DNA from 3 places in the Pseudarthrobacter sp. Y6 genome. Region 1 is predicted to be linked to each of the others. Evidence: predicted binding sites of a transcription regulator. Region 1 holds the regulator's gene; each other region holds the start of a gene.
What was found. The regulator LexA, encoded in region 1, represses DNA repair genes until DNA is damaged. The targets are predictions, from matches to a motif close to TCGAACANNTGTTCGA.
Positions count from the first base shown of each region.

Region 2: a site for LexA is predicted at 1,481-1,496, ahead of ACQCSW_RS07840 (LysM peptidoglycan-binding domain-containing protein). Genes of this name have one in related genera too.
Region 3: a site for LexA is predicted at 1,192-1,207, ahead of ACQCSW_RS05240 (DUF222 domain-containing protein). Genes of this name have one in related genera too.

Region 1 is NZ_CP189574.1:2,929,242-2,932,444, reverse strand. Features, by position in the region: gene ACQCSW_RS14085 (ATP-dependent DNA helicase) at 1-1,013, shown strand, start outside; gene lexA (transcriptional repressor LexA) at 1,105-1,851, opposite strand; gene ACQCSW_RS14075 (LysM peptidoglycan-binding domain-containing protein) at 2,285-2,641, shown strand; gene ACQCSW_RS14070 (histidinol-phosphate transaminase) at 2,719-3,203, shown strand, end outside.
Region 2 is NZ_CP189574.1:1,641,720-1,644,922, reverse strand. Features, by position in the region: gene ACQCSW_RS07855 (hypothetical protein) at 1-301, opposite strand, end outside; gene ACQCSW_RS07850 (helix-turn-helix domain-containing protein) at 454-669, shown strand; gene ACQCSW_RS07845 (hypothetical protein) at 782-1,354, opposite strand; gene ACQCSW_RS07840 (LysM peptidoglycan-binding domain-containing protein) at 1,503-2,336, shown strand; gene ACQCSW_RS07835 (Rv3235 family protein) at 2,380-2,844, shown strand; gene secA (preprotein translocase subunit SecA) at 2,953-3,203, opposite strand, start outside.
Region 3 is NZ_CP189574.1:1,081,053-1,084,255, reverse strand. Features, by position in the region: gene ACQCSW_RS05250 (MSMEG_6728 family protein) at 1-276, shown strand, start outside; gene ACQCSW_RS05245 (SDR family oxidoreductase) at 281-1,141, shown strand; gene ACQCSW_RS05240 (DUF222 domain-containing protein) at 1,397-2,893, shown strand; gene ACQCSW_RS05235 (Tex family protein) at 3,077-3,203, opposite strand, start outside.

The DNA.
Region 1 (3,203 bases):
ATTCCAAGGGCGACGGCAGCCAAACGGCCGACGGCGGGCGGCAGCTCGCCCGGTCACGCCTGATGCTGATCCTCGAACTGTGTGAACGGCTCATCGGGGCCCGTGAAAACCGTGAAGTGGTGTGGTTTTCCCGCGCAAGTTCCTTCGATCCGCAACAGGGCTATGCGCAGCCCGACGAGTCAGCTCCGGCCCTGGTCAACATCGCGCCGCTCAGCGTTGCCGGCAAGCTCCGCGAAGGGCTTTTCGCCGGCCACACCGTGGTGCTGACCTCGGCAACGCTTGCCATCGGCTCAGCCTTTGAACCGGCCGCCGGAGGCTTGGGGCTGGTGGGGGAGGGTGCGCCGAGCTGGACCGGGATCGACGTCGGATCGCCCTTTGATTATCCCAAACAGGGGATCCTTTACGTCGCAGGGCACCTCCCCAAGCCAGGCCGCGGGGCGTCGCCGGAGGCACTCGATGAACTTGAGGCGCTGATCCGGGCGTCCGGCGGCGGCGCCCTGTGTCTCTTTTCATCGCGCCGTGCCGCTGAGGAGGCCGCGGAGGCGATGCGTCCCCGGCTCGGCCTCAGCATTCTCTGCCAGGGCGACTCCACCATGACGGCACTCGTGAAGCAGTTCGCGGACGAGCCCGATACCTGCCTCTTCGGAACCATGTCCCTGTGGCAGGGTGTTGATGTTCCGGGTGGATCATGCCGGCTCGTGGTGATCGACCGCATTCCGTTCCCGCGGCCGGATGATCCGCTGATGACCGCGCGGTCCCGCGCCGTTGCGCAGGCCGGCGGAAACGGCTTTATGGCGGTATCGGCGACCCACGCGGCCATCCGCCTGGCCCAGGGCGCGGGCAGGCTGATCCGTTCAACCGGAGACAAAGGCGTGGTGGCCGTGCTTGATTCCCGGCTTGCCACCGAGCGCTACGCCGGATTCCTCCGCGCCGCACTGCCGCCGTTCTGGCCCACCACGGACCGCAGGACAGCGTTCGCAGCCCTGGAGAGGCTGGCCGGGAAGGGCGCCTGACTGAACGCGGACCCGGTATGGCCTTGCAAGCCGGGCCCCGTCCCGCAGCGCACCCTCGTCCTGGCCGGGGCGTGCAGGGCCCGATTGCGTCCTAGAGTGACCGCAGGACCGAGACGACCTTGCCCATGATCGTGGCGTGATCGCCCAGGATGGGCTCATACTGGGTGTTCTGCGGCAACAGCCACGTGTGGCCATCGCGCTGGCGGAACGTCTTCACGGTGGCTTCATCGTCCAGCAGGGCCGCGACAATATCGCCGTTTGCGGCGTCGGCCTGCCGGCGGACCACTACCCAGTCGCCGTCGCAGATGGCGGCGTCCACCATGGAGTCGCCGGCCACGCGCAGCATAAACAGCTCACCTTGGCCCACGAGCTGCCGCGGCAGGGGCATCACGTCTTCCACCACCTGATCAGCAAGGATGGGCCCGCCGGCCGCGATCCGGCCCACCAACGGCACCATGGCGGTGTCCATGGCAGTGGGAAGTTCGGTGACCGTTCCGCCGATGCCGTGCAGGACTGAGGGCTTGGTTGCCCCGCTGGTTTTGGCCGACCCGCCGTCCAGCGTCAACGGCATCAGGACTTCCATGGCGCGCGGACGCTTGGGGTCCCGGCGCAGGTATCCCAGCTTCTCCAGCTGCGACAGCTGGTGGGTCACGCTGGACAAACTCGCCAGGCCCACGATGTCGCCGATTTCACGCATCGACGGCGGATAGCCGTTGTCATTCACCGAGCGCTGGATGGTTTCAAGGATCTTCTTTTGGCGGGCGGTGAGCCCCTTGGGGGTCCGTTGGGGCTGGCGGCGCTGCGGTGTCGCCTTGCCCTCGGCGGCTGGTGCTGCCATGTTCGCCAATGCCTTTCGGTTGCCCGGATCCGCTCCGGCCGCTGGTGCCTGGAACGCCCCGGGGCTGTTTGTCGGAGTTGATTGTCAGACCCTGCTGATCAACTACAGAGGTGGTTGTTCTTTGATCCAAACGTAGGCCAGCCACAGGGCTTTTTCAAACATTTGTTCTAGCGAGTCTCGACAATATTCGTTGATAAGTGCTAAAAATGAAGAAGCAAAGTTCGAATATGTGTTCTACTCGTTGCTTGCGGATTCGAATATTCGAATTATGGACGGCCCAGGCCGGCACCGGCAAGTGGACGCGGAGGGCGCGCCGGGCAGCACAGTATGGTCCAGGAGGGCTCATTTCATGTCAGCTATATCTGCTTCGCAGGACTCGCGTCCGCAACTCATTTCCGTGCAGGACCTCACTTCGCGGCCGTGGTCCGCACCCATGTCGGCCTCGGTTTCGGCGCCCAGGCAGCGCAGGGAATCCTTGCCCCCGCTGCGCCTGACCGGCAGGGGCCGGATTGTCCTCATTGGCATCCCGCTGGTGATCCTCGCCGCAATCCTGCTTTCGCTGGCCGGTTTCCTCAACGCCCCGGCGAAGGCCGCCGATTCCGCCGCCGACCTGTCGTTGACGCCAACAGTCTCGGTCACAGTGCAGCCCGGACAGTCGCTCTGGGCCATTGCCGGTACCGTGGCGCCCGAGCGTGATCCCCGTGATGTCATCGCGGATATCGCTCAGTTGAACAACCTTTCCGCCGGGGGTGTTGTCCCCGGGCAGCAGCTCTTCGTCCCCACCAAGTAGGTGCCTTCGGGCTCGGGGGCGTGCCGCAGCAACCCGTCACATTTTCAGGCCGTCTGCTTCGGACCTAAACTGTTCAGGTGAATGACCAGCTAGAGCGTCTGAACAGACTTCCCCTCCGGACCAACCTCCGCGGACTGACCCCGTATGGTGCCCCGCAGTTGGATGTACCTATCCTGCTGAACGTCAACGAAAACACCCATGGCGTCCCGGCGGACGTGCGGGCCGCGATCAGCGTGGCCGTGACGGAAGCCGCGGCAGGCCTCAACCGCTACCCGGACCGTGAGTTCACCGAGCTCCGGGAAGCGCTGGCCGAATATCTCGGCCACGGTCTTGATGCCACCAACATTTGGGCGGCCAACGGGTCCAACGAGGTCCTCCAGCAGATTCTCCAGGCTTTCGGCGGACCCGGGCGCACGGCCCTGGGTTTCCCGCCCACGTACTCCATGTATCCGCTCCTGGCCAGTGGCACGGACACCGGGTACATCGTAGGGCAGCGGGCGGATGATTACGGGCTCAGTGCTGAGTCGGCCGCCTCGCAGGTCAAAGAGCTTCAGCCCAACAT
Region 2 (3,203 bases), 1.3 Mb from region 1:
TCTTGCCGATTCTTTGGACTGCCACCAGCCCGTCGGGAAGCCCCGCTTCAACAGTGACGTAATGCTGTTCGGTCTCACCCAGGCGGACCTTGGCCCGGACCACATTGTCGGTGGTGAGCTTCTCACCCACCGCAATGGAGTCCCGGGCGGCGTAAACCTCGGTGGTCTGATCAGCGCTGCCAACCAGGGAGATGACTCCCACCACCGATGCCAGGACCAGCAGTACGCCAACCAGCAGGCGGGGATCCTTCCACGACGGCGGTTTCAGCCTGGCACCTGTAGTAGCTGCATCGTGGCTCATGCTCTTCTCCCCCTAGCTCCGGTCCAGACGGTTGACTGCGCCCGGACACCTCATTGTTACGGCATGAGCCCCGGAACAAAAGTCAAAAGCCCAAACAACATCAAACTGTGGATAACCGCACTAGATAGCGCCTTCAATGGCAAAATGGAACTATGCCCAGATTCCTCACTCTCGCCGATGTTGCTGAACAGCTGCAGATCAACTCGCCAGCGGCCTATGCCCTGGTCCGCAGCGGAGAGCTGAAAGCCATACAGGTGGGTGGCCGCGGGCAGTGGCGCGTTGAGGAAAAGATGCTGGAGCAATACATCGAAGAGCGTTACGCCGAGGCCAGCCGCGTGATCCAGGAAGCCAAGGCCAAACAGGGCTGATCCAGGCCCGGGCGTCCGCCTCGGCTACCCCCGTCCGCTGAGTTTTTGTCCAGATAATCGCCTCAAACGGGCCGGAAATCTCGATTATCTGGACAAAAACTCTGGCCCACGGCTAGAGTTCCCCTGCACTCCGTGACCGGAGGGCACCCAGCGCTGCAAAGGGAATCGTGGCAACCTGCCGGACCTGCGATGCCCGCCGGGACTCCCCGGGACTGACCAGCGCCAGATCCAAAAAGTCACCGCCCACCCTGTCAATGACTCCGGCCAGCCCGGAGTCCCTCTCCTGCACGTGGCGCAGAGTAACTGCAAGTTCGGCCCGGTCCCGCGCGAGGCCCCGCAGCGCATGTGCCAATCCGATCCGCCGCCGCACCTGCGAAGTCTCGGCCACGGACACGCGCCCCAGGCCCGCGTAGCGCGCCACCGCGCCATACGGGATCAGGACCTGGTGACGCAACTCGTCCAGGACCAGGGCGTCGGCGCCGGCATGGCTCAGGGTTCCTTCGAAGACGAGCCCACACGCCAGGTGCACGGCCACGTGGCTGTTCAGGGAACCCCGCAAGCGGTCAGCCAGGGCTACGGAGGCTGTTTCTGCTCTTGCCCGCTCAGAGATCTCGGCATCGAAGGCCAGCCGTTCGCCCTCGGCGAACTGTGCCTCCATATCACTGAACAGAGCATCCCAACGCATGGGGCCAAGCGTAGGGTGCGGCTTCATTCGCGGTCAATTCACCAACAACTTCACTCCAGTCTCTGGACAAATCCAGCACAGTTGCGTCAAACTGGTCCTAGATTCATCAAACTGCATCAAACTGCATCAAACGCGAGTTAGGAACACGATGACGGCAGGCACAGCACGGGGGCTCCGCGCAGACGCAGTCATGGCAGCGTCCATCCTCCTGTTGGGATTCTTCCTCTGCATTGCCGGCGGGGGCATGGTGGATCGGTGGCAACTCTCCACAGCCCGCCGGCAAGGCCCGGACGTCGATGACCTTCTTGGTGCCGTGGCTGTTGCCGTGGGGCTGGCCATCGTGGCGTGGTGGATCTTCTCGATGATTTTAGCGTCAGCGGCCGCCGTCCTGGACAGGTCCGGCAGGCGGCGGGCCGCCGACAGGGCAGGCAAGTGCTGCCCGGCATTCATGCGCCGGCTCGCTGTGGCCGCACTATCTGTGCAGCTACTGTCGGCACCGTTGGCTCACGCAGCCGTCCCACCGGCCGGACCCGCCTGGGTACCGACGCAGGAAGCGGCCGTCCAGGACGTACCGGTCCACGGCGTAGCCATCCAGGCCCAGTGGTCCCCCGCAAACGGCCACCGGCAGCTCCCGGAAGCAGAGGGCAAAGTCCCCGCGGACACAGGAGAACAGACCACCCAAGCTCCTGCGGCTGCAGTCCGGCCCGACTGGCGTCCCAGCCCGCCGGTCCCGGACCCCGGCCTGATGGCGGCCCGGCCCGTCCGGGCGGAACAGGGTACGCCTCCGGCATTGAGTGAGGTCACGGTGCTGGCAGGCGACACACTGTGGGACATCGCATCCCGCTACTTGGGCCCGTCGGCTTCGGATGTGGACGTCGCCCTGCACTGGCCTCGCTGGTACGAGGCCAACAAATCCCAGATCGGCGAAAGCCCGCACGTCCTGCTGCCCGGGCAGATTTTGAAAGCACCGTCCACGGCCTAGCCGACGTTCCGACATTCATCAGCTCACGACTAAGGGGAATCACATGTATGCAGTTACGCCAATCCGCTCCGCCACGGTTAACCCGGGCCGCGCGGCAGCAGTCCGCCAGGTTCCTCTGCGCACTACCGCACCGGTCGCGCCGCTGCGTGCGGCAGACGAGACCTCCGAAATCCTGGCGATCACCCGCAGCACAGTGCAGGCGGCTATGGAAGTCCTCGCCGGCATCAGGCCGATTCACCAGCTCGCCCGCCGTCTGGATCCGCGCTGCCTCGCCGTGCTGCAGCACCGTGCGGCCCTGATCCGCCGCGAACAGGCGCGCTCCGCCTCCCCATCCCTGGCCCGGCTGCACAAGAACTCCATGGTGCGCTCTGTCCGCGCCTGCCCGGTCGCCCCGGGCATTTATGAGGCAAGCGCCGTGGTGGTTGACGATGTCCGCGCACGCGCTGTGGCGGTCCGGCTTGAACGCAGCAAACAGGTCTGGCGGGTAACTGAGTTTATGGTCGGCTGAACCGTTTGCCCCCCGAATGCAGAAGTGCCCGGAGCTGAGGCTCCGGGCACTTCCAGTGTCGATCTATTTCAGTGTCAACCTATGGCTGATCAGCCTCGATCCCTGCTGTCAGCGGCGCTTTTTCTTGGCCGGACGCTTGGTGGCGTCCTGCGCTGCAGCCTTGGCGGGATTTCCGGACCGTGATGAAACACGGCCCTCCACCCGGGTCTGGGATGCGCCGTCCTCGCCGGGTGCGGTGTACTGCAGCTGGGCGGGCTTCTCCGGAGCCTCCAGGCCGGCCGCATGGATCTGCGGCTCGACATGCTCGGTGTGGCCACCTGCTGCGTCGGCCACCACCACATCCTGGGCCGGGGTCACCT
Region 3 (3,203 bases), 1.8 Mb from region 1:
AAGCTGCCGCCCAAGCAGCTCGTGAAGAAGCCCACCCGGAAGCGCCAGGCGCAGGAGGAAGCATTCGCCACCCTCCCCGGCAAGACCACCGTCGCGGTTTCGTTTGAGGACGGCAACAAGTTCGCTGTCGGGCACGTCCTGGGCCGTCCCATCACGCTCGACGACGGCCGGTTCGGCCGCACCTTCAGCGTCACCGAGGTGATCGACCGGTCCGCGTTCGATTACCCGGCCCTCCTGCAGGACCCCCGGGTGTTCTTCCCGGTCCCCGCTCCCTGAGTCCGTGACCATCCTCCTGGCCGGCTGCGGCGATCTTGGCACCGAAGCGGGCCTGCGCTTCGCCGCGGCAGCGCATCGGGTGGTGGGCTGGCGCCGTTCACCCGAGAAACTGCCCTCTGCGATTGAAGGTGTGGCGGCGGACCTGGGCTCCACGGACCTGCCCGCCGTCCCTGCGGACACCACCGCCGTCGTCGTGGCCGTTGCGGCTGACTCACCCACAGAAGCGGCCTACCATGCCGCCTATGTGGACGGGCTGACGCACGTCCTGGACGCCCTGGAGCGCGACGGCGTGACGCCGCGGCGGGTGCTTTTTGTGTCCTCCACCGCTGTCTACGGGGACGCCGGCGGTGGCTGGGTTGATGAGAGTACGACGGCGGCACCTGGCGGTTTCTCGGGACGTATCCTCCTCGAGGCGGAGGAACTCCTGGTTTCGCGGTTGCGCGGCACTGGTACTTCGCCTGTTGTGTTGCGGCTGGGCGGGATCTACGGTCCGGGCCGAACCAGGCTGATCGACCAGGTCCGTAGCGGGACTGCGGTGCTTCCCGACGAGCCCCGCTTTACCAACCGGATCCACCGGGACGACGCCGCTGCGGCGATCGTCCACCTGGCCACTATGGAAGCTATGCCTGAGCCGGTATATGTCTGTGTGGACAACTCTCCCGCTGATCTTGGGGACGTACTGCGGTTCCTGGCCGCCGAAATGGGCTATCCCGAACCACCGGCCGGTCCGGCCGGCGAGGCCCGCGGCGGAAACAAACGCTGCAACAATGCGCTGCTCCGCGGGACCGGGCTCGAGTTCACCTACCCGACGTTCCGGGAAGGTTACCGGGCAGTTCTGGCACGCACCGGAGTCCGCCACCCGTAGTCTCCGGGCGCGAACGGACACTTGGGGTCCTGCCCCCGACGACCCCGCGCGCGAACGGACGTTTGGGTTCCACAATGTTGGCGCGAAGGGACACCTAAGCCCCTGCTGCGCGCGAGGGGACACTTGCGGCCCTGAATTGCCGCGAGACTGCTGGAGGCTCGGATCGTGGCTTTGAGCGTTCTCCTGGTCTCAGAGTTATTCACATAGCCATTCATCCACGCCGTTATTGTCACACCCTCCCGGGATGATTTGAGTATGGATAGCAGAGCAGCTGTTGAGACGGCGGAGGCACTTTCGGCGACCTTCGCTGAGCTTGCTGTTTCGATCCGTGGCGCTGCTAAAGACTCAGGTTCCGGGGATCCTGATCCGCTGCGCCGTCGGGCCGATATGGCCTTGCAGACTCTGGCTGCCCTCTCCCTCGGGGAAGCGAAGATGGCGGCTCTGAAGGTCCAGGCGGCCTCCGACTATGCCGACGCCGCCCAGACCATTGCGGGCCCTGCCGAGTCCCCGCAGGACCACACTGGACAGGAGATGTCTGTAGTCGCGGAGGTCGCCTGCGTGCTGACGGTCAGCGAACGCGCCGCCAGTGCTCTGCTTGCCGAGGCGCACGTGCTGACCACGGCCCTGCCGTTGACGCTGTCGGCGCTGCAGGACGGGACGATTTCGTGGCAGCACGCCCGGATCATGGTCGACGAAACCGTAAACCTGGACCCTGACGGCGCCCAAGCTCTCGAGGCGCATTTCCTGGATCCCGACGCCCCAAACCATGCAAGGGGTTGCCCTGCAGGTGGGCTCATCCCCGGGCGGTTCCGGCACAAGGCCCGGACGTGGCGGGAACGGCATCACCCGGTGAGCATCGAAAAACGCCACGCACGCGGTGTCCAGGATCGACGGGTGGAGTATGCCCCGGACCGGGACGGCATGGCTTGGCTCTCCGCCTACCTTCCCGCTGATCAGGCGGCGGGGATCTGGGACCGGACCACCACCGCAGCACGCGCCCTCCAAGGGCCTCATGAGGACCGGACCCTCAGCCAGATCCGCGCCGACATCGCCGCCATGTGGCTGCTCGGCAGCAACATCGCCGGCGGCGGAACCGATGGGGTGGCGGGTGTGACCGGCGGCATCGGCGAAACCGGCATGGCAGCGGGTGAAGGTGTTCCGTCGCCGCGGGCGCAGGTCCTCGTCACGGTCCCGGTCATGTCGCTGCTGGGCCTCACGGACGAGCCGGCCATGCTGGATGGGTACGGGCCGATCCCGCCGTCCATGGCCCGACGTCTCGTCGCAGACGGCGCCGAGTCCTTCCACCGGGTCCTGATCGACCCCCGCGACGGGGCTCCGCTCGAGATCGGCCGGACCAGCTACCGGCTCACGAAAGCCCAACGCCAATGGCTCAGGCTACGCGACGGGAAATGCCCGTTCCCCGGCTGCAGCAACCACTCCCTCGACAACGAAGCCGACCACATCCTCGCCTGGGCCCACGGCGGCACCACCGGTATCAACAATCTCGGCCATCCCTGCCCCAAACACCACAGACTCCGCCACACCACAGCCTGGACACCCACCACCGCCACCAAAAACGAACCACCCGGCTGGAGATCACCCACCGGACGGCACTACGCCAGCGAACACCCGGACTGGGAACCACCCCACTGGCCAGACCACCTTCAAGCAATGGCCGAACATATGGCCAAGAATCTGGCCGAACACCCGGAGCCAGCGATGCCCGGACCGAGTCCTGTCCGAACACCTTGAGCTGGATCGTGACCTCGCAATGCCCGAAGATCCGCTGCTGCACTGCCGCTGTCTGACGACGATCTCCCAGACAGGCCGCGCCAGAAGTCGCGTTCCCGCACTGGGCACTACTTCTGGGTTCGGAGGCCAAGGCGGCCGTCTGACTGGAGGAGTTCCTCCACGCAGCCTCCGCTGAGCACGTAGCTACTTGCCGAGGCCAGCTCTACGCAGCGCCTCGGCCATAGCGGTGTTTGCAGGCGCCGGATTCGGCGCCTGCGCCTGCTGGCTGGAAGACTTCGGATCAGGCTTCGAAGACGATACGTTCTTCCCC